3 regions of the Paenirhizobium cremeum genome follow, and region 1 is predicted to be linked to each of the others. Evidence: riboswitches for the same ligand, from Rfam matches in the RefSeq annotation. Region 1 holds a riboswitch; each other region holds the start of a gene.
The links. A riboswitch is a leader RNA that binds a small molecule or an ion and turns the genes downstream of it on or off. The one in region 1 is predicted to bind thiamine pyrophosphate.

Region 1 (7,444 bases):
CGACAGCCTGGGACGCAGTGCCTAGTTTGTCTCGCATGGGGCTCGGAACGGAGCCACAAGAGGTGCCGTCATGAAGGAATTCCCGATTTCCAAGGTCTATCAGCTGATCGAGCCGGGTCCCGTCGTCCTGCTCACCACAAGCTACGGCGGCAAAGCCAATGTCATGACGATGTCGTGGCACATGATGATGGAATTCACCCCGCCGAGGCTCGCCTGCATCGTCAGCGGCGCCGACTACAGTTTCATTGCGCTTACGAAGACTGAGGAATGCGTGATCGCCATTCCCTCCGTCGAGATGGCCGAAAAGGTGGTGGCCATCGGTAACTGCTCGGGGCGCGACACCGACAAATTCTCGGAGATCGGGCTGACGCCGCTTCCGGCAACGGAAATCGCCGCGCCCCTTATCGCCGAATGCTTCGCCAATCTCGAATGCAAGGTCGTCGATCAGGATTTCGTCGAGCGCTACAACCTCTTCGTCCTCGAAGTGGTGAAGGCCTGGCACGATCCGGCAAGGACCATGCCAAAGACCATTCATCACAAGGGCTACGGCACATTCGCCGTCGATGGCGAGGACATCACGCTCGATTCGAAGATGCCGTAGGGCTCGCCTGCCAGAAACGATGAAAATGATGGACCGGCCCGTGCCCGGAGCCGACGGAGAGGTCGCCCGATGCCGCGACTGCTCCAGCGAGCCAGGCTTTCGCGGTGGCGACGGCCTCGACCGGAGACAGGCCCATGGCGAGACCGGCGGCGACTGCGCTCGACAGCGAGCAGCCGGTGCCATGGGTGTTCTTCGTCACAACACGCGGCGCCTCGAACCAGTGCGTTTCTTCCTTCGAGACGAGGACATCCGGGCTTTCCGACCCTTCGAGATGTCCTCCCTTGACGAGAACGGCAGCCGGGCCGAGCGTAAGCAGAGCCGTACCCTGTTCCGCCATAGCCATTCGATCGGGAGCTTCTCCCATGCCAAGCAGGGCGGCCGCCTCAGGCAGGTTCGGCGTCAACAATGTCGCGAGCGGCAACAGGCATTCGGTCAAGGCAGCGACCGCCGACACATCGAGCAGCGCCGCGCCACCCTTGGCGATCATCACCGGATCGAGCACCACCGGCACATCGGAATAGGCGGCCAGCACGCCGGCGACAGCACGGGCAATGCCGGCATTGGCGATCATGCCGATCTTGACCGCATCGACCCGGACGTCTGCAAAGACCATGCGGATCTGTTCGGCCACGAATTCCGGCGGCACGGCATGCACGCCGGAGACCCCCTTGGTGTTCTGGGCCGTCAACGCCGTCAGCGCTGCCATACCGTAAACGCCAAAGGCCGAGAAGGTCTTGAGATCGGCCTGAATGCCCGCTCCCCCCGAGGGATCGGAGCCGGCGATGGACAATACATTGCGGATCATCGGCGTGCCCTCCGGATCGCCTCTGCAAGTTCCGCTGTCGCCGAGGCAGGATCAGGCTGGCCGCAGATGGCGGAGACGACGGCAAGGCCGGCCGCGCCTGTCGCAAGCGTGTCGGCGACATGCTGAAGCTTCAGCCCTCCGATGCCGACGACCGGCACGGGGCTAGCCGCAGCGACCGCCGCAAGCCCCTGAAACCCGATGGCCGGCGGATGACCGGGCTTGGTCGAGGTTGGAAAAACCGGTCCGACGCCGACGTGATCGATGACCGACGGGTCGAGCGCATTGGCCAGTTCGACGCTGCCGATAGAAAGACCGAGGATCATGTCCGGCCCTATCAGCCTGCGCACCTCGGCAACGGGCATGTCGCTCTGGCCGACATGCACGCCGTCGGCGCCGATAGCAATTGCCGCCTCGACATCGTCGTTAACGATGAGCGGCACGCCGGAACCGGCGAGGGCGGCTTTCAGCGCCCGGCCGGTCTCGATCATGTCTCTTGTCGCCGCCTTCTTGTCGCGCAGCTGGACCAGCGTCGCGCCGCCGGCAACGGCGAGCCGGGCCGTTTCCACCATGCCTATGGGTTCGCACAGCACCGGATCGAGGACCAGATAAAGGGAGAGATCGACGTTTTTCATAGCCGTTCGATCCTTGCTTCGCTATCCAGCACCTCCGGTGTGAGGGCAGCGAGAGCGTCGAGGAAACGCCAGCCGAACGAACCCGGACCGTCCGATCCCGCAGCCGCCCGCTCACCGGCCACGGCAAAATGCGCGAGAGCCGCGACGGTTGCCGAAAGAGGATCTGAAGGACGGATGGCGACATAGGCGCCGACGAGGCAGGTGAGCGAGCAACCGAGCGCCGTCACCTTCGGCATCAGCGCGGAGCCGCCGGAAAGCCTGGCTGCATGGCGGCCATCGGTGACGAAATCGGTCGTGCCCGTCACCGCGACGACACAAGCCTGACGTCTGGCCAGTTCGTTTGCCGCTTTCTCGGCAAGTTCCACCGGGTCGCGGCTGTCGACGCCCTTCGCGCTGCTCGTACCGCCAGCAAGGGCAATAATCTCGGAGGCATTGCCACGGATCACCGTCGGGGCGAGCGTCAGAAGCTCGGCCGTCACCTTGCGGCGATAGGCGGTGGCAAAATGCGCAACCGGATCGAACACCCATGGCCGGTGGGCGGCGGTCGCTCCGCCGATCGCCGCCTTCATGCCGGCAATCCATTGCGGCGAGGCCGTGCCGATATTGACGGTGAGCCCACCGGCGATGCCGGCAAATTCACCTGCCTCCTCCTCCGCGTGGACCATGGCAGGCGAAGCGCCCGCCGCCAGCAACACATTGGCGGCAATGTTCATCGCGACGTAGTTGGTGATGCATTGCACCAGCGGTGCCGTCTCGCGCATCTCGCGCAACAGGTTTCCGGGAAACTGGATCTCGTTCATTTGCCCCTTTCAGGCGGGGCAAATCGGCAGGAACGCAACAGTCACGAAGACGGGTGAGCGATCCCGAGCGACTCCCTCCGCCAGCATTATCTGGTTCAGGTTCGAAGGGTACGTCTCAGCCCGTCTTGCGACGAGCGCCCCTGTCTCTCAACACGGCTGTTATAGACCGCGCCTCGTCCGCTGTCACCTGTGAAAGCCGAACACAATAAGCGTCTCCTGCACCACGCGGTTTTGAACCGCAAGCGTTTGCCGCCCACCGCAAAACCGGCTATTTCCTTGCCGATCATGACCATCTGCTTCGGAGAGCCGACATTGACCACCAGCGGAACCACAGTCTTCGACAAGCGCTATGCCGGTTTCCTCTTCGACATGGACGGTACGCTGCTCAACTCCATCGCCGCGGCCGAGCGGGTCTGGAGCCGATGGGCGGAACGGCAGGGCCTCGACGTCGAGGCCTTCCTGCCGACAATGCACGGCAAGCGCGGCGTCGATACCATCCGGGGGCTCGGTCTTCCCGGTATCGATGTCGAGGCTGAAGCGCTGGAGATCGAGCGCGGCGAGATCGAGGATGTCGAGGGGGTCGTGGCAATTCCCGGCGCAGTCGAATTCCTCAAGTCGTTACCACCGAAGCGCTGGGCCATCGTGACCTCGGCACCCGTCGCACTCGCAAGGGCGCGGATCGAGGCTGCCGGCCTACCACAACCGCCAAGGATCGTCACCGCGGAGGATGTAAAGATCGGCAAGCCCGATCCGGCAGGCTATCTGCTCGCGGCCCGTCATCTCGACGTGCCGTCGTCGCGCTGCCTCGTATTCGAGGATGTTTTAGCAGGCGTGAAGGCCGCCGAAGCGGCGGGCGCGGACGTCATGGTGGTTACCGCCACCCACAGCCACAGGATGGAAACGTCCCATGCGACGATCGCCTCCTATGAAGGCATGACCGTGCATCTCGACGGCACCGGCGAGATGCGGATCGTCAGGGAAGCCTGACCATCCGCATCATGAATGGATAAAGCCGGTATCACGCCGCCTTGGCGACGTGATATTCCTTGATCGCAACCATTTTCACGGCCGGATAGCGCTCTGACTCGTAACGCAACGAAAAGCCGTCCTGCGCCATGAAAACCGGATCGCCGTCGAGGTCTCGGCAGATATCGCCCCGATGCGACGACATGAACTTGTCGAGATCGACCGGCTGCTCGGCGGAGATCCAGCGGCAGACCGAAAAGCGCGACATTTCGAAGGAAACCGGCAAGCCGTATTCCGCCGACAGGCGTTCCTTCAGAACGTCGAGTTGCAGGGCGCCGACGACGCCAACGATAGCGGGCGAACCATCTTCCGGCTGGAAAAGCTGGACGACGCCCTCTTCCGCCATCTGCTGCAGGGCTTCCTTGAGCTTCTTTGCCTTCATCGCATCTTCCAGACGCACGCGGCGCAGGATTTCCGGCGAGAAGTTCGGCACGCCCTGGAACACCAGCGGTTCGCCTTCGGTCAGCGTGTCTCCGATGCGCAGCGTGCCGTGGTTCGGAATGCCGACCACGTCGCCGGCATAGGCCGTATCGGCAAGCTGGCGCTGGGATGCGAAGAAGAACTGCGGTGCGGTCAGACCAAGCTGCTTGCCCGTGCGAGAAAGCCTCGCCTTCATGCCGCGCTCCAGCTTGCCCGAGCAGATGCGGGCAAAGGCAATACGGTCGCGATGGTTCGGGTCCATATTGGCCTGGATCTTGAAAACGAAGGCCGTCATCCTGTCTTCCGCCGCATGGACGGTGCGGATATCGGCCACCTGATCGCGCGGCGGCGGCGCGTAGGCACCAAGCGCGTTGATGAGGTCGCGAACGCCGAAGTTCTTCAGCGCCGAGCCGAAAAAGACCGGAGTCATATGCCCTTCGAGGAAAGCCTTGCGGTCGAAGGGACGGCAGGCCTCGCGGGCAAGTTCCAGTTCATCGATGAAGACCTGGCGCTCGTTTTCCGGCAGACGATCTGCAACCGCCTGCGGACCGTTGACGGGCGTCGGTTCGACCTGCGTGTCGGAACCGCGATAGGTGTTGTCGGCAAGGTTGTAGGAGCCGCAAAACGTCTTGGAACGGCCGACCGGCCATGTGATGGGCGCGGTGTCGAGCGCCAGCTTCTCCTCGACCTCATCCAGAATCTCGAAGGGATCGCGGCTTTCGCGGTCCATCTTGTTGACGAATGTGATGATCGGAATGTCGCGCATGCGGCAGACTTCGAAGAGTTTCAGCGTCCGAGGCTCGATACCTTTGGCGGCATCGATGACCATGACGGCAGCATCGACCGCCGTCAGCGTGCGATAGGTGTCGTCGGCGAAGTCCTCGTGGCCGGGCGTATCGAGAATGTTGAAGACATTGCCTTCATATTCGAAGGTCATCACCGAGGTAACGACCGAGATGCCGCGTTCGCGCTCGATCTTCATCCAGTCCGAACGGGTCTGGATGCGATCCTTCTTGGCCTTGACTTCGCCGGCGAGCTGGATCGCGCCGCCGAACAGCAGCAGCTTTTCGGTAAGCGTGGTCTTGCCGGCGTCCGGATGCGCGATGATCGCGAAAGTGCGGCGGCGGGATACCGCCTCTGCGAGCGTTTCAGCCATGAGTGTGAATCCTGTGGAATTGCCGCGTATCTAGCGACTAAAAGCCGGCAATGCAATTGACCTGCGGCTTTCGCGCGCAAACTAATGGACGCATGAATATCCATAACGACATTCGCCCCACGCTCAAGCTCGTCCGCCTGCCGCATGGTGAGGATCTGCCGCTGCCCGCCTACGAGACGGCCGGTGCCGCCGGCATGGACCTCAGAGCCGCCGTTGCCGACGATCAGCCGATCACGCTTGCGCCTGGACAGCGCGCGCTCGTTCCGACCGGTTTCGTCATGGAAATCCCGGAGGGTTTCGAGGCCCAGATCCGTCCGCGTTCCGGCCTTGCCTTCAAGAACGGCATCACCTGCCTCAACACACCCGGGACCATCGACAGCGATTATCGCGGCGAGGTGAAAGTGCTGCTCATCAATCTCGGCGACGAGCCTTTCGAGATCACCCGCGGCATGCGCATCGCCCAGACGATCATCGCTCCGGTAACGCAGGTTCGGGTTCAGGAAGCAACCGAGGCTTCCACCACCAATCGCGGCGCGGGCGGATTCGGCTCCACCGGCGTGGCATGAGCCCGCCCGACAGGCCGGGCCTCCTCTTCCGTCAGGACTATTTCGATGATCCGGCCGGATGGTCGGCGATCAAGACGCTACTCATCGATATCTTCAACGTCGATATCAGTGCCCTCGACGGACTTGGCGGTCATGACCGCAGCAGCTTTCCTTCGGCCTATTTCGACGGCGACGGCGGTTGCGTCGCCAATCTTAGCGCCTTTTCCATGCCGATGATGGTCGGTGGACGCGTCATCAAGGCTGCCGGCTGGCAATCGGGCGCGGTGCGGCCCGAATATCGCGGTCGTGGCCTCTACCAGGACCTCATCCACATCACGCTCGAGCGCTGCGACGAGCAGGGGTTCGAGGCCATCGTGCTCTACACGGACAAGCCCGGCCTCTATGAGCCGCATGGCTTCCGCACCGTACCGCAATACAGCTTCAAGGGGCCAGCGCCGGCCGCGTCCGGCAAACCACGGTCGGCCCGCCCGCTCGACATTGACGCGGATCTCGATTTGTTGCGGAAGCTACTCGCCGGCCGCATGCCGGTTTCCAGCCGCTTTGCCGTTGCCGACCAGCGACTGATGTTCCTGCTGAACTGTCATCTGATCGAAGATATCAAGCTCTCCCTGCTCGCCGACGAGGAGGCCGTCATTGTGTGGCGGCTGGCGGAAGATGGAGCATTCCAGCTTCTCGACGTCGCCGGCCCCCGTATTCCGCCGCTTGCCGAGATCGTCGCCGGTCTTGGTATCGCACCTGTTTCCGTCGAGGCATTCATCACGCGGGATCGCCTTTCCTGGAAATCAGAGGCCGTCGCGGACACCGGAACGCAGGTCTTCATGATGCGTGCGCCGGACGAGCTTTTTCCGAGCGGGCCGACCTGCATTTCCCCCATGGCGGAGTTCTGAAATCCGCTTAAGCGACCGGCGGCGGCAGGCGTCGCTTCACCGGCGTCGACTTTATCATAGACGTATTCGTCTGCGCCCGCTCCACCACGCGTTCGAGGATGCGGTCCAGATCGGTCATGCTGCGCACGGCCATGCGGCAGATGAAGCAGTCGTCGCCCGTCACCTTGTCGCATTCTGTGATCTCGGGCGTCTCCTGAATGATCCGCTCGACGATATGCAGCATACCAGGCAGCGGGCGTACCCGGACAATCGCCTGCAGGGGATAGCCAAGCGCCTCCAACTCCACATCCGCGCTGTAACCGGTCAGCACGCCCCGCTCCTCGAGCCGGCGCAATCGCTCCGAACAACTGGGCGACGAAAGGCCCGCTTTCACTGCAAGTTCCTTCAGCGAGATGCGCGCATCCTCGGCCAGTGCCTCGACGATCCTGCGATCCGCAGCATCCAGAGAAAGATAAGCCTCCACGGACTATTCTCCTAAGAAAAATACCCGAGAAAGACTATCAACCTAATCGAAGACCAGCAATATCCCGGAAGACCGTAATAGAATGCAG
Region 2 (7,444 bases), 450 kb from region 1:
GCGGTGAAATTACCAGTGGCGTGATGCGGGTGCTCAGCGCCAGCGGCACGTCGCGGCGATCCACTCACGGGTCCGCTGTTCGGGGTCGGGATTGCGGGTGATGTCGGTGACCACCGCGGCGCTGTCGGCACCATGGGCGAAGACGTCGTCCAGCCGTTCTACTGTCACGCCGCCGATCGCTACCAGCGGCAGATCGCCGATCCTCTCCTTCCAGTCCTTCACCCTGGCCAGCCCCTGAGGTGCCCAGGGCATCTCCTTCAAGACGGTGGGCCAGACAGGGCCGAGCGCAACATAGTCCGGTGCCGCGGCAAGGGCCGTGGCCAGTTCCGCCTCGTCGTGGGTGGAGAGGCCGAGCCGCAACCCCGCCGCGCGGATCGCGCCCACATCCGCCTCACACAGATCCTCCTGGCCGAGATGGACGAAATCGCAGCGTTCCTCGATCGCGATCTGCCAGTGGTCGTTGACGACGAGTTGGCAGTCATGGGCGACGCAAAGGGCCCTGGCCTGGCGAATTTGCGTTCGCAGTTCTGCCTCTGTGCGATCCTTCATCCGCAATTGTACGAGCCTGACGCCGAGCGGCACGAGGCGTTCGACCCAGCCGGCGCTGTCGACGATCAGATAGAAGGGATCGAGCCTCATGCGAAGACGCCCTTGCCGATCACCGGCGTCGACGGCACGGCCATGTCGCGTGGTTCAAGTGGGCCAGCGAGCCAGGCCTTGCGTCCGGCGTCAATCGCTCCGGCAAAGGCTTCCGCCATGCCGGCGGGGTCGCCGGCACTCGCGACGGCGGTATTGAGCAGCACCGCGTCATAGCCGAGTTCCATCACGGTCGCCGCATGGGACGGCCTTCCGATGCCTGCATCAATGATCATCGGAATTTCCGGAAAGGCCGCCCGCATGGCTCTGAGGGGGGAGAGGTTCTGCGGTCCCATGGCGCTGCCGATCGGGGCGCACCAGGGCATCAGCACCCGGCATCCGGCGTAGAGCAGGCGCTCGCCAACCACAAGGTCGTCGGTCGTGTAGGGGAAGACCTCGAAACCATCGTCGGCAAGGATGCGCGCCGCCTCGACAAGCTGGAAGACGTCGGGCTGCAGCGTGTCGTGATGGCCGATCAGTTCGAGCTTGATCCAGTCGGTGCGGAACAGGTCGCGAGCCATGCGCGCGGTCAGAACCGCTTCTGATACGCTGTGACAGCCGGCTGTGTTGGGTAATATCCGAACGCCGAGGTCACGGATCAGTTCGAAGAAGGCGCCGCCTGCCCTGCCACCAGCAGTTTCACGCCGCAGCGAGACCGTGACGATGCCGGTGCCGGACCGGCGGACCGCTTCCGCCAGTACCGATGGTGAAGGGTAACGCGCGGTGCCGAGCAGCAGGCGCGAAGCGAGTTCTGTCCCGCAAAGTTCGAACATGTCAGCCTCCCTGCATGGGCGTAAGGATTTCGATCCGGTCGCTGTCCGATAGCGGGAAGGAGGCGCGGTCTTCGCGATGGACCAGTTCCCCATTCACTGCGGTGGCGAGCCAGTCGCCTTCGTAGTCGAGTGTACGGAGCAGGTCTTCCAGTGTAGTGGCGTTGCAATCCTGTTGTTCGCCGTTGACGATCAGCGTCATCGGAATGTTCTCCTGTTGTTGTCGGATGGAGTGCGGTCTCCTTCGAGCCGTTTCAGCAAGAGGTCTGCCGTCTGGCGCGCCATGGCCGGCGCCAGCAGAAAACCGTGCCGGTGCATGCCGGCGATCGCGAGCCCCTCGTCAGTTTCGACGACACGGGGAAGGTTGTCGGGAAAGGCAGGGCGCAGACCGACGCCGGTCTCCACAAGTCGCGCCTTGGCGAAGGCCGGGTGCAGTGCGTAGGCGACGTTGAGCAGTTCCATCAACGATTGTACGCTGATTGCCCCGTCATCTTCCGTCTCGAGCATGGTCGCACCGATCATGACGCGGCCGTTCGAGCGGGGCACGAGATAGATCGGGTAACGCGGGTGCAGCAGCCGTACCGGACGGCGAAGATGAAGCTCGAAGGTTTCCACGACGAGCATCTCCCCGCGTATGCCCCTCAGGCCGGCAAGCTTGCCGATCGCCTGGGGGCCGGTGCAGTCGATGACGGCGGCGTGGCTCCGTCGGTCGGGCGGTGCGACGGTATCGAGATGGAACCGCGCGCCCCGTTCGTGCAGCCGGCGCGCGAGGTCGGCCAGCGTTGTGCGCGGATCGAGATGTGCCTCGTCGGCGAAGAACAGGCCACGGCGAAACCGTCCTCTGAGATCCGGCTCGAGAGCCGCGATCCCAGCTTCATCCACCCACTCGAAGCCGGTGGTTCGTGCTGCAAAGCGGGAGAGCTCGTTAACGTCACGGCCGGGCGCCAGGACAAGCGTTCCCTGGCGTGTGACCGACTCCGGAACGGCGGCCTCCCACCAGTCGGCGGCCTGCAAGCCGAGGGTCAAGACGGCCTCCCCGGCTGTCTCGCGTTCGCAAAAGGGGGCAAGCATGCCGCCGGCGAAATGCGATGCCCCCTGCCCGACTGCTCCGGCGCGGTCTATGATTTCGACGTTGAAGCCGCGCTCTGCGAGTTCATGGGCTGTGGCAAGGCCGGCAACACCGGCGCCGCGGATCAGGATACCGACCATTTCAGCCATCCGTGGCGAGCGTGCCGGGTGCTGTGACCGGCATGTAGAGGTCGCCGCCGTCACGGTATTTCGCGGCCATGGCTTCCATACCCTCCTTCTGGGCCTCCGCGCGGATGTCGTGGGAAATCCGCATGGAGCAGAATTTCGGGCCGCACATCGAGCAGAAATGGGCGACCTTGTGGGCCTCCTTCGGCAGGGTCTCGTCATGCATCGAGCGGGCGGTATCGGGATCGAGCGACAGGTTGAACTGGTCTTCCCAGCGGAAATCGAAGCGGGCGCGCGACAGCGCGTCGTCGCGGATCCTGGCCGCCGGATGGCCCTTGGCGAGATCGGCGGCATGGGCGGCGATCTTGTAGGTGATGACGCCCACCTTCACGTCGTTGCGGTCGGGAAGGCCGAGATGCTCCTTCGGGGTGACGTAGCAGAGCATGGCCGTGCCGAACCAGCCGATCATCGCCGCGCCGATGCCCGATGTGATGTGGTCGTAGCCCGGCGCGATGTCCGTGGTCAGCGGCCCGAGTGTGTAGAACGGGGCCTCGCCGCAGACTTTCAGCTGCTTGTCCATGTTCTCCTTGATCTTGTGCATGGGAACATGGCCCGGACCCTCGATCATAACCTGGCAGTCCTTCGCCCAGGCGATCCTCGTGAGTTCGCCGAGCGTTTCGAGTTCGGCGAACTGCGCGCGGTCGTTGGCGTCGGCAATCGAGCCGGGGCGCAGGCCGTCGCCCAGCGAGAAGGACACATCATAGGTCCGGCAGATGTCGCAGATCTCCTCGAAATGTTCGTAGAGGAAGCTCTCCCGGTGATGATGCAGACACCACTTGGCCATGATGGAGCCGCCGCGCGAGACGATGCCAGTGACCCGGTCGACGGTGAGCGGGATGTAGGCGAGGCGCACGCCGGCATGGATGGTGAAATAATCGACGCCCTGTTCCGCCTGCTCGATAAGCGTGTCGCGATAGACTTCCCAGGATAGGTTTTCGGCGATGCCACCGACCTTTTCCAGCGCCTGATAGAGAGGCACGGTGCCGATCGGCACCGGGGCGTTTCTCACGATCCAGTCGCGGATGTTGTGGATGTTGCGGCCGGTGGAAAGGTCCATCACCGTGTCGGCGCCCCAGCGGATCGCCCAAACCATCTTCTCCACCTCCTCGGCCATGGACGAGGTTACGGCGGAATTGCCGATATTGGCGTTGATCTTCACGAGGAAATTTCGGCCGATCGCCATCGGCTCGCTTTCGGGATGGTTGATGTTGGCGGGAATGATGGCGCGGCCGGCGGCCACTTCCTGACGCACGAATTCGGGGGTGACGACGTCGGGAATATGGGCACCGAAGCTCTCGCCATCGCGGGGCGTGGGGAGGGAAGCATCCCGCATCGCCTTGCGGCCGAGATTTTCGCGGATGGCGACGAATTCCATTTCCGGCGTGACGATGCCTGCGCGGGCATAGGCAAGCTGGGTGACGGCTTTGCCGTCCCTGGCGCGCAGTGGCGCATGGCGGAGCGGAAACTCGGGCGTCAGTTTTTCGGGCGAGACGAAGCCGTTGTCCTCCGGCTTCACGATGCGTCCCTCATAGGTCTCGACGTCGCCGCGTGCCGCGATCCATGCGGCCCTGAGGCGGGCAAGACCCCGGTCGATGGCAATGTCGCAGGCGGGGTCGGTGTAAGGGCCGGAGGTGTCGTAGACGTTAACCGGTGGTTCTCCCGCGGTCGGATGAACGGCGATCTGGCGCATGGGGACGCGGATTGCCGGGTGAATCTCGCCGGGAATGTAGATCCGGGTCGAGGCGGGAAGAGGGTCCGTGGTGATGTCGGGTTTTGCGATCTGCGGGGCGATGTTCATCGTGGAGCTCCAAGGTTTGATGTTGGAGACCCAGTCATGTCAGCCGGAATGATGGAATGCGCCTTGCGGATCCTGTTTCGGATCCGTCTTCGCCTGAGCCGTTCCGAGAAAACCAAGGAGGTCCTTGCCCGAAAGAGATCTGGCAGCGCTCGCACCGTCCCTACGCCAGTATGAACTGGATCAGGTTCAACGGGTCACCGCGCTGCCATCCGTCGTTTTGGATGGCCCAGCGGAATCTCAGCCCCTTGTCGGGACACCCCTGGTGAATTCGATAATTTTCGAAAATTCCGGCGCGCCTGTCAACGGCCGGAGGAGAGAGTTCACGGCACGGGCGGCACGTCGAAGGCTTCGCCGGCACGCAAGGGACGGAAGCGTTGCGGCTCCATGCCCTCAGCGGTAAGGGCTTGCGACAGGTGTTCCACCGGCGCTTCGATCGCCTCGTCGGTGAGCTGGAAGGTACCGAAATGGTGGCCGACGGCATAGGCCGCGTTGCAGAGCCGCATGCCGGCGACGGCTTCCGCGGGGTTCTGGTGTTGCCCCTTCATGAACCAGCGCGGTTCGTAGGCGCCGATCGGCAGCACGGCGAGGCGGAAGGTGCCGTGCTTTGCCGCGGCGGCCTTGTAGTTTATGCCGTCGTGAAAGCCGGTGTCGCCGATGTGGTAGATCTTGCCTGCCGGGGTCGAGATGACGAAGGCGGCCCAGAGCGCCATGCGGCGGTCGTTCACGCCGCGCGCCGACCAATGATGGCAAGGCTCCGCGTCGATGGTGATACCATCGGAAAGCGCGATGCAGTCGCCCCAGTCCATGACCGAAATCAGGGCCTCGGGCATGGCCTTGCGGATCAGCGGGTCGTTGCCGAGCGGGGTGACGACCCGCGGCGCATGACGTTTGCCGAGGCGGGAAAGCGTTTGAAGATCGAGATGGTCATAGTGATTGTGGGTGACGATCACCAGATCGATCGGCGGCAGCGCCTCGAAGGGGATGCCCGGCTCGATCACACGTTTCGGCCCGGCGAAGGAAAAGGGGCTGGCGCGTTTTGACCAGACGGGATCGGTGAGGATATTGAGGCCGGCGACCTGGATCAAAAGGCTGGCATGGCCGATCATGGTGACGCGCAGGCCGTCGCCGCCGATGCGTTCGGCAGGCGCTGCCGGCTGCGACAGGCGTTCGACCCGCTTCGGCCAGCGGGCGCGCTCGCCGTTGGTCCGCCATTTCCAGAGATCGCGGAGATTGCCGGGTTCCACGCCTTCCGGATTGAAGAAGCGGGTGCCGTCGAAATGATCGGTGATGGGGCCTGAATAATAGGGGTTGGCCGGTTTTCTCGCCATGGTGCCTTGCCGTTGTCGATGAAGACATGCATCTGGGCATGGGGCGGCTGGTTTGGAAGAGGCATTGCGTGAATTGCGTGCTTTTCGGCCTGTTTTCCGGCAAGCCTTGACTTTCCCGGGCTTTTGCTGTTTATCGCGGCGAAATCTGCGACGAGACAAGAACTCCGAGCCGCCGACTGGGACCCTGACAGGTATAAAGAGATCCCGGAGGTCAACATCCGACAGCGCGATGCGCCCTCGGGTGCTTTTTGGCTTTGCGTCTTGTTTTCGGCGGAAAAAAGACCAACGTTCCGGTTCGAAAGACGAAACCGGAACGATAAGGAAGAGCCGATGTTTGAAAACCTCCAGGACCGCCTTGGATCCATTCTGAATGGACTGACCGGCCGTGGCGCATTGTCCGAGGCGGATGTCTCCGCCGCGCTGCGCGAGGTGCGTCGTGCGCTTCTGGAAGCCGACGTGGCGCTGGAAGTGGTGCGTTCCTTTACCGACAAGGTGCGGGAAAAGGCGGTTGGCGCCTCCGTCCTGAAATCGATCAAGCCCGGCCAGATGGTCGTCAAGATCGTCCATGACGAACTCGTGGAAATGCTGGGCTCGGAGGGCGTGTCCATCGACCTCAATGCGCCGGCTCCCGTCGTCATCATGATGGTCGGCCTGCAGGGCTCGGGCAAGACCACCACCACCGGCAAGATCGCCAAGCGGCTGACGGAACGCGAGAAGAAGAAGGTGCTGATGGCATCGCTCGACACGCGACGCCCGGCCGCCCAAGAACAGCTTCGCCAGCTCGGCGCACAGACCGGCATCGACACGCTTCCGGTGATCGCCGGCCAGTCGCCGACCGACATTGCATCGCGCGCCGTTCAGGCGGCGAAGCTCGGCGGCCATGACATCGTCATCCTCGACACCGCCGGCCGCACCCATATCGACGAGCCGCTGATGGTCGAGATGGCCGAGATCAAGGCCCGCTCGAAGCCGCATGAAATCCTGCTCGTCGCCGACAGCCTGACCGGTCAGGACGCCGTCAATCTTGCCCGCAATTTCGACGAGCGCGTCGGTATTACCGGTCTCGTCTTGACCCGCATGGACGGCGATGGCCGTGGCGGTGCGGCCCTTTCGATGCGCGCGGTCACCGGCAAGCCGATCAAGCTGATCGGCGTCGGCGAAAAGATGACGGAACTTGAGGAGTTCCATCCCCGGCGTATCGCCGACCGCATCCTCGGCATGGGCGACATCGTTTCGCTGGTCGAAAAGGCGGCCGAGACGATCGACGCCGAGAAGGCGGCCGCCATGGCCGCCAAGATGGCGAAGGGCAAGTTCGACCTCGACGACCTCGCCGAGCAGCTCAGGCAGATGAAGAAAATGGGCGGCATGGGCGGCATCATGGGACTGATGCCCGGCATGGCCGGCATGAAGGACAAGATGGCGTCGGCCGGTCTGAACGACAAGCTGTTCGATCGCCAGATCGCCATCATTTCCTCGATGACGAAGGCCGAGCGCGCCAATCCCGACATTCTCAAGCATTCCCGCAAGAAGCGCATCGCGGCAGGCTCCGGCACGGACGCCGCCGAGATCAACAAGCTTCTGAAAATGCACCGCCAGATGGCCGACATGATGAAGATGATGGGCGGCAAGGGCAAAGGCGGCATGATGAAGCAGATGAT
Region 3 (7,444 bases), 490 kb from region 1:
ACCGCATCGCCCAGGCCCATATGCGCCTGGTGATCGCCATGGCCTCGAAATTTCGTGGCTTCGGCCTGCCGTTGAGCGACATGATACAGGAAGGCTATATCGGGCTTCTGGAAGCCGCCGCCCGCTTCGATCCTGCGCGCGAGGTGCGCTTCTCCACCTATGCCGGCTGGTGGATCCGGGCTTCCATGCAGGACTATATCCTGCGCAACTGGTCGATCGTCCGGGGCGGTACGAGCTCCTCCCAGAAGGCGTTGTTCTTCAACCTGCGGCGCTTGCGCGCCAAGCTCGCCCGTGGGGATAACCGCCTGAGCGAACAGGCCATCCACCAGGAAATCGCCTCCGCTCTCGGCGTCAGCCTCGCCGACGTCCAGTCCATGGATGCACGGCTTTCCGGCAACGATGCCTCCCTGCAGGCTCCGGTCGCCGGCCGGCATGGCGAGGGTACGGAACAGCTCGATATGCTGGAAAGCGACGAGCCCCCGCCGGACGAGCAGGTCAGCGGCATCATCGACGGCGAGCGTTGGAGCGCATGGCTGCGCGCAGCCATGACCGGCCTTAACGAAAGAGAAAGCCACATCATCAAGGCACGGCGGCTGACGGAAGACGCCGTCACGCTGGAGGAGCTCGGCGTCGAACTCGGCATTTCCAAGGAGCGCGTGCGCCAGATCGAGACCCGCGCCATGGAAAAGCTGAAGACGGCGCTTGCCGGCGTCGCCCCCCGGACGGGAGAAAAGCTCGAAATGTCCTTCTGATCGGCGCCGGTTACTCGGAAATGATCTTGACCCGGCTTCCCTGCTGAATGGTGGAAGTCGGCGTCAGTGCGTTTATAAGCCGGAACAGTTCCAACTTCCTGTCCGTTCCCATCATCCGCGCCGAAAGCGAGCCAATCGTCTCGCCCGCCCCGACGGTGACGACACGCACGCGCAGAGGCTTCAGCGAGGCGGCCTCCTGCGGCGTGATCCGACGGAAGCTCGAGCGCAGCTTTTCGGCCGTGGGATCGAGCATGGCGCTGCCCTTCGGCACCGCGGTCAGGAACCGGAAGATCTGCGACCCGATACGGATCACGGTGATGTCGAAATCCCAGCGGTCGGCGGTCGCTCTCGCTGTCGCGGCTTCGAGCCCGTTGACTGTGATCGGCTTGATCGTCTCGGGCAGAAGCCCTGTCACCCAGCCGCTCGAAATGTAGTTTTCCAGACTGCGCTTCTGGTTGTCCGCCACGCCGTCGAAGCGGATCGCCACGTCGCCGGGGCCAGTCGCCAGCACCGCCTCCACCTTGTTGTCGATCTGGAAGCCTTCCGGCACGTCGAAGCGGATGCCGAGACTTCCGTGCAGGAAGGTCTGTCCACGGACATAACCCTCCTGCGGGCTGTCCCCGTAAAGCAGCCCATCGATGCCGTTGAGATAATAATCGCGGCCGGTCTCGCCATGCGTGCCCTCCGGCCCGAAGGCGCGCGCATGCCGGCGGGCAAGCTCGACGCGCTGCGGCGCGTTCGGATGGCTCGACAGGAAGTCGAGGCTCTGGTCCGCATCCGGATCGACAGACGTGAAATGACTGTAGGCCGCCATGGAATCGAGGAAGCGAGCTGCGGCATAAGGATCGTATCCGGCCTCGCCGAGTGTGCGCACACCGATCACGTCGGCCTGCAGCTCCTGTTGGCGGGAAAAGGCCGCAAGCCTCAGCTTGCCGCGCGCCAGCGCCTGCTTGCCGGCAATATCGCTCGACAGCACTTCCGCGACGACGCGGCTCGCGATCACCTCGGCCTCCTCGCGGCGCTGCCGCTCGATGCCGTGATTGGCGGTCACGTGCGCCATCTCGTGAGACAGTACGGCTGCGACTTCGGAAGCGTCGTTGGCAAGCGCCAGCAGTCCGCGCGTCACGTAGAGATAGCCGCCGGGAAGCGCAAAAGCGTTGATCGCCGGCGAATTGAGAATGGTGATGCGATAGGATTGCGCCGGGTTTTCCGAGACCGCCGTCAAGGCGCCGGCGATGCGCGCCACCAGCTTCTCGGTCTTTTCGTCGTGATATTCCCCGCCATAGCTTGCAACGATGCGCGGATGCTCGCGCGCACCCATCTGAGCGCGCGGATCGTTCTTCTGCACCTCGTCGACGATCTGCGGATTGCTGGAGGGGCTGACCGTCGGCACATAGGCCTGCTCGAACAGCGACTGGCAGGAAGTCAGCATGAGCGCGGCCGAAAGCGTTGCGACGAGCCCGCGCCGCAAGCCAGGCGATCGGCGCCGCCGAACGCGAGCGACCGGCGCTGTGCTCTTATCGGCGATTACCTGCATCCTGCCCCACTACCATCCTACCGCGATCCGGACCGATGGCGTCCGGGAAAAAATTGCCGTTGCGACCTGCGAGAATCGATCCTTCGGCACCATCCATTTAACATCATTCATCGGATATGGATAAATTTGCATAAGGGAAAAGATGCGCAGGTGGGCGCAAAAAGACTAGGACGACAAAAGAAAACCACCCATTCCTTAAGCGCATGCCACCGGTGAACGTCCAAATTAAGGCGAACCGACCGGGAATGGCACACTCAGCCGCCCGAATGGCCGAGAAACCGCCCGATCGCCTCGATATCGACCGTCTCCGCAAACATGTCATGCGGCCCGTCGAAAACGATCCGGCCCCGGTCGAGGAACAGGACGTCTCCCGCAAGCCGGGCCACTTCGTCCGGATCGTGGCTGACGATGACGATCGTCGCACCCGTCTCTCGGTGCAGATCGATGAGCAGATCCGCCATTGACGACCTCAGCCCCGGATCGAGCGCGGCAAACGGTTCGTCGAGCAGCATGACCGGCTTGCGTCGCACCAGCGCCCTTGCAAAGGCCGCTCTCTGACGCTCTCCGCCCGAAAGCGTCGCCGGGCTGCGTTTGTCATAGCCCGCAAGCCCGACGCGAGACAGGGCCATGGAGACGGCCTCCCGGTCCGCAGCGGAAAGCCGCATCCCCGGATCGATGCCGAGCCCGACATTGGTGAAGACATCGAGATGGGAAAAGAGGTTGTTGTCCTGGAAGACCAGCGAGACCGGCCGCCTGCCGGGCGCAAGCCCGCTCACATCCTCGCCCGCGATCAGCACCCGGCCCCGGTCGGGTCGCTCGAAACCGGCGATCAGGTTGAGGAGTGTCGACTTGCCCGAGCCCGATGGACCGGCAATGGCGGTGATACGCCCGGCGCCGATGCGGCAGTCGAAATCGAACACGGCTTCGCCGAGGCGAAGCTTTACGCCGTCCAGCACGATGTCACCCGTCGCGTTACCCGACATCGGCACGCCCCTCTCCTGATGCGGTTCCCCACGTTCCGGCCAGCGCCAGTATCAGGCAGACGAGACCGAGCAGGAAGGCGAAACCGTCGGCATCGTCGCTGCGATAGCTGCCCATCCGGCTATAGATCAGATAGGGCAGGGTCGTCAGGTTTTCCGAACCGAACAGCGCCACAGCGCCAAGATCGCCGAGCGACAATGCCATCGAAAAGGAAAATCCGGTCAGTATCGGCCGATGCAGCACCGGCCAGTCGACGAATTTCAGACGGGCAAGGCCATGCATGCCGAGGCTTGCGGCAAGCCGCGCCGTTCTCGCCCGGTGTTCGGCAAAGGCAGGCGCCAGCACGCGCATGGTAAAGGGCAGCGACATCAGGGCATTGATGCACACCACGACCAGCGGCGCGAAGGCAGAAGTATTGCCGTAGGCCCTGAGCACCATGAACCACCCGGTCGCCAGCACCGTCGTCGGCACCAGCAGCACCAGCGAGGACGAGGCTGCAAGCAGTCCGGAAAACACCATTGCCGGCTGAGATCGCCGCTTGCCGGCGGGCAACGCCGCCCGTGCCTCGATGATCGCGACACTCGCCGCAACGGAAATGACTGCCGCCGAGGCCGCAATGGCGAGACTGGTCAGCGCCGCATCCTGGAAGGCCTTCTCGCCTGTCAGCTTGAGGAGATCGGCCCTCAGGCCGGATATCGCCACCTGCCCGAGCGGCAGCCCGAGAAAGAGCGCGGCGGCGAGGATCGCTATGCCGTCAAGCACCCGCGTGACCGGAGCGCGTCCATCGAAACGCCTGACGGCAGCACCGGCCGACGCGCCCGGATCGGACGGCGTTCCGGCAAGCGACAACAAGCCGAGAATGACACCGGTTACCGCGATCTGCAGGAGCGCCAGCGATATCGCGCGCGGCGGATCGAAATCGAGCCGCAGCGCCTGATAGATCGCCACCTCGATCGTGCTTGCCGCCGGCCCCCCGCCGAGCAGCAGTACGAGCGTGAAACTGGTGATACAGAGCATGAAGATCAGCCCGGCGATCCCCGGCAGGATGCGCCGGATGACAGGCCATTCGATGAAGCGGAAATTGGAAAGCGACCCCATGCCGAGACCGGCGCTGGTGCGCCAGTACTCCGCCGGAATACGTTCGAGAGCGGCAAGGACCAGCCGCGCCGCAAGCGGCATGTTGAAGAAGACGTGGGCAAGCAGGATGCCGCCGAGCCCATAGATGCTGAAACGCTGGCCCGCACCGAGCAGGACGAGCATGTCGTTGACGAGGCCCTGTCGCCCCCAGATGCCGAGCAGGCCGAGTGCTCCGATCAGCACCGGCAGACCCATCGGCACCGCCATCAGCCGGATCAGCCAGACACGTCCGGGAAATCGCGGTTGCCGCGCAAGCGCCCGCGCAACCGGTATAGCAAACGCGACCGAAAGCAGCATCGACAACACCGCCTGAAACAGCGTGAAACGCAACACGGCGCCGACCACCGGATCGGTGGCCACGGACAGCAGCGCGCCTTCCCCGCCGAATTGAAGGAGCGAAACGACAGCAATGCCGATAAAGGCCGCAATCGCCGAAAATGCGACGAGGCCACCGGTAAGCGCCGGCAGCCTCTCGCGAAGATCCATGAACTGGAAAACCGTCCCGCTCAATTCAGGGTCATGGCGGCGAGCCATTCGTCGATCCATGCCTTGCGGTTGGCGGCAACCTCGTCCGGGCTCATCAGGAAGGTGTCCTTCGGCGAGACCAGCTTGCCGAAGGCGTCCGGCAACGCTTCCGAGGTCGGACCGACCGGCATCATCCAGTTATTGGTCGGTATGGCGTCCTGAAAGCCGGGGCTGACCATGAACTGCAAGAATTCCTTGGCCAGTTCCTTCTGCGGCGCCTTCTTGAGAAGTCCGGCAACCTCGATCTGGATGTAGTGCCCCTCGGAGAATTCTGCAGCCTGGTAACGGTCGGTGTTCTCAGCCACCATGTGATAGGCCGGAGACGTCGTATAGGACAGCACCATCGGTGCCTCCCCCTTGGTGAACAGGCCATAGGCCTCCGACCAGCCGGGAGTGACCGTCAGCACACGGCCCTTGAGTTTGCCCCAGGCGTCCGCGGCCTTGTCGCCATAGACCGACTTCACCCAGAGCAAAAGGCCGAGACCGGGCGTCGAGGTGCGCGGATCCTCGATCACGATCTTCTCTTCGGGGTTGCCTTCCACCAGCTCCTTCAGGCTCTTCGGCGGATTTTTCAACGTCTCGGTATCGTATACCACGGCGAAATGGCCATAGTCGTAGGGAACGAAACTGTCGTCGGAAAAACCGCCGGGAACGGAAACCTTGGAAACATCGACGCCGTGAGTGTCGAACAGGCCGGTCTGCTTCGCTTCCGCGACGAGGTTGGTGTCGAGGCCGAGCACCACGTCGGCCTTGGTCGCTTCTCCTTCGAGCTTGAGGCGGGTGAGCAGCGCCACGCCATCGGCAACGCCGACGAAATCGACGGTGCAGCCGCACGTCTTCTCGAAGGCTTCCTTGACCTTCGGCCCAGGTCCCCATTCGGAGATGAAGCTTTCATAAGTGTAGACCGTCAGGGTCTTGTCCGCAGCCATCGCGGAGAGCGCAGGCAGCAACGAAAAGACCGTGGCCGCAACAAGCCCGCGGCTCAAAAACGAAAAAGATTTGGTCGGCATATCGCCCCTCCATACAAGTAGGATTTCGGGATAGGGCGTCTTTGTCTTACGCGTCTAATCCCTCCGCCGGTGTTAGCCGGATCAGGTTCCGCGGGTTGGCTTTTGACCTCTCAGCTCCACGTCCGGAAAGGACATGAGGCACCCCGTTAGAGCAGGAGGAGACATAGCGCGGTGGTCTGCTGGAGGCAAGAGCATTGCGAAAAGTGCCTGAAACGGCCGATGTTGCGCGGCCTCAACGCTTTTCCAACCTATTTCTGCCATTCTGTCGCAGGAAGGCTGGTATTGTGTCCGGGTACGGGTGCACAGCGCCTTTGTGATGATATAAGAAAAAGCCGATACGGCGAGACAGTGATATATGGTCAGTTCGGATCCGGAAAAAGCTGCAAACGGGCGCCCCACGGCTGCGACGGTCGAACTTAGTTTTTCGCGGCAAGTGCGGATCGCCGCCGATTCCTTCTGGGCATCCTCGGTGCGCAACCGGGTCTTCGTGGTCGCCGGCGCGCTGCTTGCCGTCATCCTCCTGACCACCTACGGCCAGGTCCTGATAAACCGCTGGAACGTGCCCTTCTACAATTCCCTGGAACGGCGCGACATCGATGCCTTCATCCGGGAGCTCGGCAATTTCGGCCTGATCGCCGGTTTTCTGCTGCTGCTCAACGTCGTCCAGACCTGGCTCAACCAGATGACCGCGCTCTACATGCGCGAGGGCCTGTCGCGCGATGTCGTCGACCAGTGGTTGAAGGACCGTCGCGCCTACCGGCTCTCGATGTCGAGCCCGCTCGGCGTCAATCCGGACCAGCGCCTGCACGAGGATGCCCGCAAGCTCGCGGAAATGACCACCTCGCTGTCGATCGGACTTGTCCAGGCAACGATCCTGCTCGTCAGCTTCATCGGCGTTCTCTGGCAGATGTCGAGCGGCTTCGTCTTTCATGTCGGCGACTACAGTTTCTCCATTCCCGGCTATATGGTCTGGGGAGCGCTGATCTATGCCGCCGCCGCGTCGCTGCTCAGTAAAGTGGTCGGCTGGCGGCTCACCCGGCTCAATGCCGAACGCTATGCGCGCGAAGCCGACCTGCGCTTCTCGCTGATGCGCGCCAACGAGAACCTCGAGGCCATCGCGCTCGCCGGCGGCGAGGAAACCGAGCGCCGCCACATTCACGAGGCGATCGATTCCGTTCTTGCCGTCATCCGCCAGCTTGCCATGGCGCTGACCAATCTCACCTGGGTCACGGCCGGCTTCGGCTGGCTCGCCATGATCGTGCCGATCCTGATCGCGTCTCCGGCCTACTTCGCCGGCACCATGACCTTCGGCGAACTCATGGCCGCGGCCGCTGCCTTCAACCAGGTCTATTCGGCCTTGCGCTGGTATGTCGACAATTACGGTGCCATCGCCGACTGGCAGGCCGCCCTTCTCCGGGTGACGGTCTTCCGCGCCGCGCTGATGGAAATCGAGGATATCAAGCCGAAGGACGGCGGTATCGCTATCGAGGTCGGCCCGCCCG

Region 2: linked by a shared signal. The riboswitch ahead of thiC (phosphomethylpyrimidine synthase ThiC) and the one ahead of thiM (hydroxyethylthiazole kinase) in region 1 are both predicted to bind thiamine pyrophosphate.
Region 3: linked by a shared signal. The riboswitch ahead of thiB (thiamine ABC transporter substrate binding subunit) and the one ahead of thiM (hydroxyethylthiazole kinase) in region 1 are both predicted to bind thiamine pyrophosphate.

What each region holds. Positions count from the first base shown of each region.
Region 1 is NZ_CP180217.1:4,168,839-4,176,282, reverse strand. Features, by position in the region: gene ACLBKR_RS20205 (flavin reductase family protein) at 71-601, shown strand; gene thiD (bifunctional hydroxymethylpyrimidine kinase/phosphomethylpyrimidine kinase) at 576-1,406, opposite strand; gene thiE (thiamine phosphate synthase) at 1,403-2,038, opposite strand; gene thiM (hydroxyethylthiazole kinase) at 2,035-2,838, opposite strand; TPP riboswitch at 2,894-2,990, opposite strand; gene ACLBKR_RS20185 (HAD-IA family hydrolase) at 3,151-3,825, shown strand; gene ACLBKR_RS20180 (peptide chain release factor 3) at 3,857-5,440, opposite strand; gene dut (dUTP diphosphatase) at 5,533-6,006, shown strand; gene ACLBKR_RS20170 (GNAT family N-acetyltransferase) at 6,003-6,893, shown strand; gene ACLBKR_RS20165 (Lrp/AsnC family transcriptional regulator) at 6,901-7,356, opposite strand.
Region 2 is NZ_CP180217.1:3,719,182-3,726,625, reverse strand. Features, by position in the region: gene ACLBKR_RS18015 (thiamine phosphate synthase) at 34-639, opposite strand; gene ACLBKR_RS18010 (thiazole synthase) at 636-1,409, opposite strand; gene thiS (sulfur carrier protein ThiS) at 1,411-1,608, opposite strand; gene thiO (glycine oxidase ThiO) at 1,605-2,615, opposite strand; gene thiC (phosphomethylpyrimidine synthase ThiC) at 2,617-4,458, opposite strand; TPP riboswitch at 4,598-4,729, opposite strand; gene ACLBKR_RS17990 (MBL fold metallo-hydrolase) at 4,779-5,786, opposite strand; gene ffh (signal recognition particle protein) at 6,117-7,444, shown strand, end outside.
Region 3 is NZ_CP180217.1:3,676,192-3,683,635, forward strand. Features, by position in the region: gene ACLBKR_RS17760 (RNA polymerase factor sigma-32) at 1-752, shown strand, start outside; gene ACLBKR_RS17765 (M48 family metalloprotease) at 763-2,184, opposite strand; gene ACLBKR_RS17770 (ATP-binding cassette domain-containing protein) at 2,544-3,272, opposite strand; gene thiP (thiamine/thiamine pyrophosphate ABC transporter permease) at 3,262-4,941, opposite strand; gene thiB (thiamine ABC transporter substrate binding subunit) at 4,914-5,942, opposite strand; TPP riboswitch at 5,984-6,098, opposite strand; gene ACLBKR_RS17785 (ABC transporter ATP-binding protein/permease) at 6,298-7,444, shown strand, end outside.